DNA from 2 places in the Pseudomonas baltica genome. Region 1 is predicted to be linked to the other one. Evidence: predicted binding sites of a transcription regulator. Region 1 holds the regulator's gene; the other holds the start of a gene.

Region 1 (4,143 bases):
TCGACTTCAGTGACCATTTGCGTGACCCGCTTGATCACCTGACCGGTAAGGTCCTGGTAATCCTGGGCCAGCAAAATGTCGTTGAGGTGCGAGGAGACTTGCCGCGCATCGGTTTCGCTGCGGGTCAGAAAACCGTCCACACGCTTGACTAGCTCGCGAAATTCATCGGGCGAAGTTTCGCGGCGCTGGAAGCGCTGCCAGTCCTGGCGCAGGCTGGCGGCGTCGTCGGCCAACGAGCCCACGAGCGGCGTGCTTTGCTCCACCAGGTCCATGGTGCGGTTGGCGGCGGCATCGGTCAGACGCACGACATAGGACAGCCGTTCGGTGGCGTCGGTTATCTGCGACACCTCTTCGGCCTGTGGCATGTTTGGATCGATCTGGAAGTCGACGATGGCGCTGTGCAGCTCACGGGTGAGCTTGCCAATCTCCTGATACAGGCCGCGGTCACGGGTTTGGTTCAACTCGTGAATCAATTGCACCGCTTCGCCGAACTTGCCTTGTTCCAGGCGTTCGACCAACTCCTGGGCATTCTTTTTCAGGGTCGACTCGAAGTCACCCAAACTGGATTGCTTGTCCATACTGCTGCCCCCGTGGCGTCATTCAGCTGTTGACGCGCTCGAAGATCTTCTCGATTTTTTCTTTCAGCACTTGCGCAGTGAAAGGCTTGACCACATAGCCGTTCACGCCGGCCTGGGCAGCTTCGATGATCTGTTCACGCTTCGCTTCGGCCGTCACCATCAACACTGGGAGGCTTTTGAGACGTTCATCGGCGCGGACCTGACGCAGCAGGTCGATGCCGGACATGCCGGGCATGTTCCAGTCGGTCACCAGAAAGTCGAAGCTGCCCGCTTGCAGCATCGGCAACGCTGTGAGGCCGTCGTCGGCTTCCGAGGTGTTGGTGAACCCCAGATCGCGCAGCAGGTTCTTGATGATCCGCCGCATCGTCGAAAAGTCGTCGACGATGAGGATTTTCATGTTCTTGTCCAAGTAGACCTCCAAGCAGTCTTTAACGCACCCAGCACCTGGGTGCGCGATCAATCAAAACCAGTTATTTTCACATCAAGACCGCAGTGTTGCTTCGACCCTGTGGCGTGGGCTGCCTCCTGTGGGAGCAAGGCTTGCCCGCGAAGGCGTTAGTACGGACGCCTTCGCGGGCAAGCCTTGCTCCCACAGGTGCTCGGCTCAGGCCACCGGGCCTTTTCAATACTTCATCTTGCCCGCCATTCACCCAGGCGACTGCGCAAGCGCGCCGCGCACTGGCTGTGCAGCTGGCTGACCCGCGATTCGCTGACCCCCAGCACTTCGCCGATCTCCTTGAGGTTGAGTTCCTCGTCGTAGTACAGCGACAGCACCAGTTTTTCCCGTTCCGGCAAGTTGGCGATGGCGTCGGCCAAGGCTGCCTGAAAGCGCTCGTCTTCCAGGCCGCGTGACGGTTCCGGGCTACCGCTGGCGCCCTCCTCGTGCAGGCCTTCATGCTCGCCGTCCTGCAACAGATCATCGAAGCTGAACAGGCGACTGCCCAAGGTATCGTTCAGAATCCCGTAATAATCATCCAGACTCATCTGGAGTTCGGCCGCAACCTCGTGATCTTTAGCGTCGCGACCGGTTTTTGCTTCAATTGCACGAATCGCGTCACTGACCATGCGCGTATTGCGATGCACCGAACGCGGCGCCCAGTCACCTTTGCGCACCTCGTCGAGCATGGCGCCACGGATGCGGATACCGGCATAGGTCTCGAAACTAGCGCCTTTGCTGGAGTCGTACTTGGTCGAAACTTCAAGCAGGCCGATCATCCCGGCCTGAATCAGGTCCTCGACCTGCACGCTGGCCGGCAGGCGCGCCAGCAGGTGGTAGGCGATGCGCTTGACCAGCGGCGCGTAGGTCTCGATCAGTTGATACTGCTGAGACTCGCGCGACGCCTTGTTGTACATCCGATATCCGCTTGCGCTCATGAGACAGGTCCCGCACTGGTTTGCTGAACCAAACGTTCGACGAAGAACTCCAGGTGCCCGCGTGGGTTGGCAGGCAAGGGCCAGGTGTCGACCTTTTGGGCGATCGCCTTGAAGGCCAGCGCGCATTTGGAGCGCGGGAAGGCCTCGTAGACGGCACGTTGTTTCTGCACAGCCTTGCGTACCGATTCGTCGTACGGCACGGCGCCCACATACTGCAGGGCCACGTCGAGGAAACGGTCAGTTACCTTGGTCAGCTTGGCGAACAGGTTGCGACCTTCCTGCGGGCTCTGGGCCATGTTGGCCAGGACCCGGAAGCGATTCATGCCGTAGTCGCGGTTGAGCAGCTTGATCAATGCGTAGGCATCGGTGATCGAGGTGGGCTCGTCGCACACCACCAGCAAGACTTCCTGAGCGGCGCGCACAAAGCTGACCACCGAGTCGCCGATGCCGGCTGCGGTGTCGATCACCAGCACATCGAGGTTGTCGCCGATGTCGCTGAAGGCCTGGATCAAGCCGGCATGCTGGGCAGGCGTCAGATGCACCATGCTCTGGGTCCCGGAGGCAGCCGGCACGATACGAATCCCGCCGGGCCCCTGCAGGAGCACGTCACGTAACTCGCAGCGCCCTTCGATGACGTCTGCCAGCGTGCGTTTAGGCGTCAGGCCGAGCAACACGTCGACGTTGGCCAGACCGAGGTCGGCGTCCATCAACATGACTCTGCGGCCAAGTTCCGCCAGCGCCAGTGAGAGGTTCACCGACACGTTGGTCTTGCCGACGCCACCTTTACCGCCGGTTACGGCGATCACCTGTACGGGATGCATGCTACCCATGTTCGTTCTTTACCTTGTCACTTAGACCGAGGCCACACGACTGACTGCGCTTCATCATCTGAAGATTGCCTGGCAGACCATCGATGCAGGTGGATTGCAACGTTTTCATTGTTTGTTTACCTCAACCCGCGCGCTTGCCGGGGCTGTGGTAGAGATCAGCGAACATATCGGCCATGGCCTCTTCGCTGGGCTCCTCTTGCATTTGCATGTTCACCGCGCGGGTGACCAATTGATGTTTGCGCGGCAAATGCAGGTCATCCGGGATGCGCGGGCCATCAGTCAGATAGGCCACGGGCAAGGCGTGGTGGATGGCCAGGCTCAACACCTCGCCCAGGCTGGCGCTTTCGTCCAGCTTGGTGAGGATGCAGCCCGACAGGCCACAACGCTTGTAACTGTGATAGGCCGCGGTCAGCACCTGCTTCTGGCTGGTGGTAGCCAGGACCAGGTAATTGCGCGCCTTGATACCGCGACCGGCGAGGCTCTCCAGTTGCAGGCGCAGGGCCGGGTCGCTGGCTTGCAGGCCGGCGGTGTCGATCAACACCACGCGCTTGCGCAACAGCGGCTCGAGCGCCTGCCCCAAGGATTGCCCAGGGTCGACGTGGGTCACCGAGACATTGAGAATGCGCCCCAGCGTCTTGAGTTGCTCCTGTGCACCGATACGAAAGCTGTCCATGCTCACCAGTGCAATGTTCTGCGCGCCGTACTTGAGGACGTAACGGGCGGCCAGCTTGGCGAGGGTGGTGGTCTTGCCCATGCCGGCAGGGCCGACCATGGCGATCACACCGCCCTCTTCCAGAGGCTCGACTTCAGGGGTGACGATCATCCGGGTCAGGTGCGCGAGCAGCATGCGCCAGGCCTGACGGGGTTCTTCGATATCGGCGGTGAGCGCGAGCAGGTCGCGCGACAACGGGCCGCTGAGGCCGATGCGCTGCAGACGGCGCCAGAGGTTGGCCTGCTGCGGACGGCTGCCCTGCAGCTGGGTCCAGGCCAACGAGCCAAGTTGCACTTCGAGCAGTTCGCGCAGGCCGTTGAGCTCCGAGCGCATGGAGTCGAACAGGCGCTGGTCGACTCCAGGCTGGGCTGGCGCGACAGGCGCCGCCGGACGCGCAGGCTCTTCGAAACGCGCTTCGATCAATGGCTCGGCCGCCGTCAGCGGCAGCCCGGCAAACAGCTGGCGATTGGTGTGCGCAGGGCTCTCGCCACGCTGGCCGAGTTCCGCCTGAGCGGTAACGATGCGCGACTGGGTCTTGCGCAGCTCGTCTTCGAGCTCGACGTTAGGCACCCGCGGCGCCAGTGCCGAGAGCTTGTAATCCAGCGCGGCAGTCAGTTCCACACCGCCGGCGATCCGACGGTTGCCGATG
Region 2 (4,143 bases), 2.1 Mb from region 1:
GGGTCACCAGCAGCGATGGCGGGCCGCCAGCGCGGGTCTGGGCGACATCGGCGGCGCTGACTTTCAGGACGCCGTTGCCGAACTGGCCCAGCACGTAGTTGCTCACATCGGCGATCTGCTGGTCGTTCAAGCGATCGGTGAACAACGCATCGGGGCCGAAGGCCGGCATATCGATGGCTACACCATCGACTTCGCGATGAACACCGTAGATGATCGCCGCCACCAGGTTGTCGGCCCGAGCCGTCGCGGTGTTGTGGAACAGCGACGGGTACTGGCTGTTGCCTTGGCCGTTGGGCTGATGGCAGTTGGCGCACGTCCCGCTGAAAATGTGAAAGCCTGGGTCTTCGGGTTTAGTGCCACGCAGGGTCAGCTCGTTGGCCGAGGCTTGGCCAAAATCGTGGCGCGCCTTGGTTTCTCCGGTGCTGATAGGTGGGGTCTGCAACAGGTAGGTGGCGATGGCCTTGAGGTCGCCGTCATCCAGGTGCTGCAGGCTGTTTTCTACCGCTTCCGCCATCGGGCCTGCGGCCTGGGCCTTGCCCTCTACATGGCCGGTGCGCAGATAGGCGACCAGTTCGTCGGTTGACCAGGCACCGATCCCGCTGACTTTGTCGGAGGTGATGTTGGGCGCATACCAACCGCCCAGCGATCCACCCGATAGTGCCTTGCTGTTGTCCGCACCCATCAGCAGATTGCGAGGGGTGTGGCAGGTGTCGCAGTGGGCCAGGGCATTGACCAGATAGTTGCCGCGGTTGACCTCGGCCGACTTCTGCGAGTCAGGCACAAAGCGCTGGGCGCTGTGGAACAGCGCGTTCCAGCCGATCATCGAGGCGCGCATGTTGAACGGGAAGGCCAGTGCGGTTTTCGGTGTCGGTGCGTCTACCGGCTGCACTTCGTGCATGAAGTAGGCATACAGCGCAGCAATGTCGCCATCGGTCATCTTCGCGTAGGAGGTATAAGGCATGGCCGGATACAGGTGGCTGCCATCCGCCGCCACACCATCACGAACTGCCCGGGCGAAGTCTTCCTGACTGTACCCACCGATGCCAGCGGTTTTCGAAGGGGTGATGTTGGTCGAGTAAATCACCCCCATCGGCGAGCTGAGCGCGTAGCCGCCCGCAAAGGGTTTGCCACCCGGTGCGGTATGGCACGCCACACAGTCGGCAGCCACGGCCAGGCGTTTGCCTGGGGACGCGTCGGCGCCTAGCGGCTCAGCTTGAGCGGCGCCCGCAGCGCACAGCATCAGGGTCAGAAAAGCGGCGACGGCACGCGCGGTGCCCCTGCCCTTGAGAACATTCCTCGGCACGAGTTCGATCGTTGGCGACTGCATTCAGTACTCATCACAGGTTTGGATACCGCGCGACATCAGGCGCTCGCTCGAACGGCGAATCGCACCAGTACGATGTCATACAAGACAAAAATAATATTTCACACTCTTACATTTAGCAACATATTAACGGCAAAACGCCACTAATCTTTTTCGCTCAACGGCTCTAAACAGGGGGTTTTGGGGTTCTTGGTAGGGGGGCATGCACGTAAACACAGCATTCAAGGTTGTTTTTTGTACAGCCAGTTCAGTCTGAACGGACGGATTCCCGAAATTTGCGATGCACAATGCCATATCAGCCTTTAACGCCCGTCCCAGAGCGTTTAAATTCGAATTAATGGCAAAAAAAGCCTTTAGCTCGCAAAAAACTGTCCGATAGAAGTACGACAACTGACCCTGCCTTCCCTGGGTCGGCACCGCTTACTTCTTCAGGACGAAACGATGCGCTGGCTAAACGATGCAAAACTCTCGACCAAGCTGATCCTGGGCTTCGCCCTATGTGCGTTGATCACCCTGGTGGTCGGACTCCTGGGTAGCCGCGGCATCGGCCAGCTATCCGAGAGCCTGAAATCGGTGTTCAGCAACAACCTGGTGTCCGTCGCCGGCACCGCGCAGGCCAAGATCAAAGCGGTCGGTCAGAGTCGCGACCTGTATCGGCTGTACCTGGCCAGCGCCTCCAGCGCTCCGCAAAGCGTCAAGGACGAGTTTCTCGCTTCCATGGACGCCAACCGCCAAGCGAGCGAAAAAGCCTACGCGCAGTACCGCAAGACACCGCTGGATGACGACGAACGCGCCGCCGGTGACCAGATGGACCGCGATTGGCCGGCCTACCAGGCCATGATCCAGCAGTATCTGACGCTGCTGAAGGCAGGGGATGTGGACAATGCGCGCGTTCTGCTGCTGGGCGATGTGCAAAAAGCCTACCGGGTGGTCATGGACGAGTTGACCGTGATGTCCGACTCCAACGATCGACAGGTCAAGGAAGGCGCCGAACAGGCTCAACAGCGAGAATCCTCGGCCAAGACCGTGCTCTATTCCGGCATCGTGCTGGCCTTTATCGCAGCGCTACTGCTTGGGCTGATGATCAGCCGCCTGATCAGCCGTCCTATCGCCACTGCCGTGGCCAGCGCCCAACGCATTGCCAGCGGCGATCTGACCCAGAGCATCGTCAGCACCGGCAAGGACGAAGCCGGTCAACTGTTGAGCGCCCTCAACGACATGCAGAACAGCCTCAAGAGCACCATTCAGCAGATCGCCAGCGCTTCGGATCAACTGGCAGGCGCTGCGGAAGAGCTCAACACCGTGACCGACAATTCGAGCCGCGGCCTGGTACGGCAGAACGACGAGATCCAGCAGGCTGCCACTGCGGTCACCGAGATGACCTCGGCGGTGGAAGAGGTCGCACACAACGCGGTATCGACCTCCGAAGCCTCCAAGACCACCAGCCAGCAAGCCAGCGATGGCCGACACAAAGCTCGCGACGCGGTGACGGCCATCAATGGCGCGACCACTGAAATCGCTGCATCGACCACCATGGTTCAGGACTTGGCAGGCCAGGTACGGGATATCGGCAAGGTGCTCGACGTGATCCGCGCGATCGCCGACCAGACCAACCTGCTGGCCCTCAACGCGGCCATTGAGGCTGCCCGCGCTGGGGAACAGGGCCGTGGCTTTGCCGTGGTAGCCGATGAGGTCCGTGCTTTGGCGGCCCGCACTCAGGCATCGACTGGCGAGATCGAAGGCATGATTTCGTCGGTACAGCTAAGCGCCGACCAGGCCGTGGGCGCCATGCACAAGAGCCAGACACTGGTGACCGACACCCAGGCGCTCGCCCGGCAGACCGGTGAAGCGCTGGAGTTGATCGCCGACGGTATCGCGCAGATCAACGACCGCAACATGGTCATCGCCACGGCCTCGGAAGAACAGGCCCACGTCGCCCGCGAAGTCGACCGCAACCTGTTGAACATTCAGGACCTGTCGACCCAGTCGGCTGCCGGTGCCCAGCAGAGCAAAGCGGCGGCGCAGGAGCTGTCGAGCCTGGCGGTGTCGTTCAATACGTTGGTGGGTCGCTTCCGGATCTGACTCGACTGCGACTGCAGACTCAAGAACGCCTTCGCAGGCAGAACTCGCCCCCCACAGGTATACGACTCGGGCCCAGTCGGCTATGTGGGGGATGGGTGCGCGTTCGGCGGCGAAGTGGCCGTTACCGCCACCCCACAGCAATGGAATCCGCCACCGCCACAGCACCCGCTTGACGCTGCACTCATTCCCGTGAAAGCTGCGGTGGTAGCCATCTACAGGACCGCCCATGAAGATCATCAACGCTACCCTGCGCAAGACCCCTGGCCTGCACACCGTGACCTGCGAAGGCGACCGCATCAGCGCCATCACTGCACAAGCAAGCACTGTCGCGGGTACGCCAGGCGATATCGACGCCCGTGGCCAGTTGCTCATCGCGCCCATGGTCGAGCCGCACATCCATCTGGATGCGACCCTGACCGCCGGCGAGCCCGAATGGAACATGAGTGGCACCCTGTTCGAGGGCATCGAACGCTGGGCGCAGCGCAAGGCGACCATCACCCATGAGGACACCAAGCAACGCGCCCACACCACCATTCGCATGCTCGCCGAGCACGGCATTCAGCATGTACGCACCCACGTCGACGTCACCGATCCGACCCTGGGCGCGCTCAAGGCCATGGTTGAAGTGCGAGAAGAAGCCCGGCACCTGATCGATCTGCAGATCGTCGCCTTTCCGCAAGAAGGTATCGAATCCTATGCCGGCGGCCGCGCGTTGATGGAGCGTGCGATCGAGCTCG

The links. The regulator FliA, encoded in region 1, starts transcription of late flagellar genes. The targets are predictions, from matches to a motif close to CTAAAGTTTNNNNNNNNNNNGCCGNTAA.
Region 2: REH34_RS15485 (methyl-accepting chemotaxis protein) is a predicted target of FliA. The motif match lies at 1,468-1,495, and genes of this name have one in related genera.

What each region holds. Positions count from the first base shown of each region.
Region 1 is NZ_CP134771.1:1,359,983-1,364,125, forward strand. Features, by position in the region: gene REH34_RS05885 (protein phosphatase CheZ) at 1-578, opposite strand, end outside; gene REH34_RS05890 (chemotaxis response regulator CheY) at 601-975, opposite strand; gene fliA (RNA polymerase sigma factor FliA) at 1,209-1,952, opposite strand; gene fleN (flagellar synthesis regulator FleN) at 1,949-2,782, opposite strand; gene flhF (flagellar biosynthesis protein FlhF) at 2,904-4,143, opposite strand, start outside.
Region 2 is NZ_CP134771.1:3,479,051-3,483,193, reverse strand. Features, by position in the region: gene REH34_RS15490 (cytochrome c) at 1-1,327, opposite strand, end outside; gene REH34_RS15485 (methyl-accepting chemotaxis protein) at 1,766-3,406, shown strand; gene codA (cytosine deaminase) at 3,633-4,143, shown strand, end outside.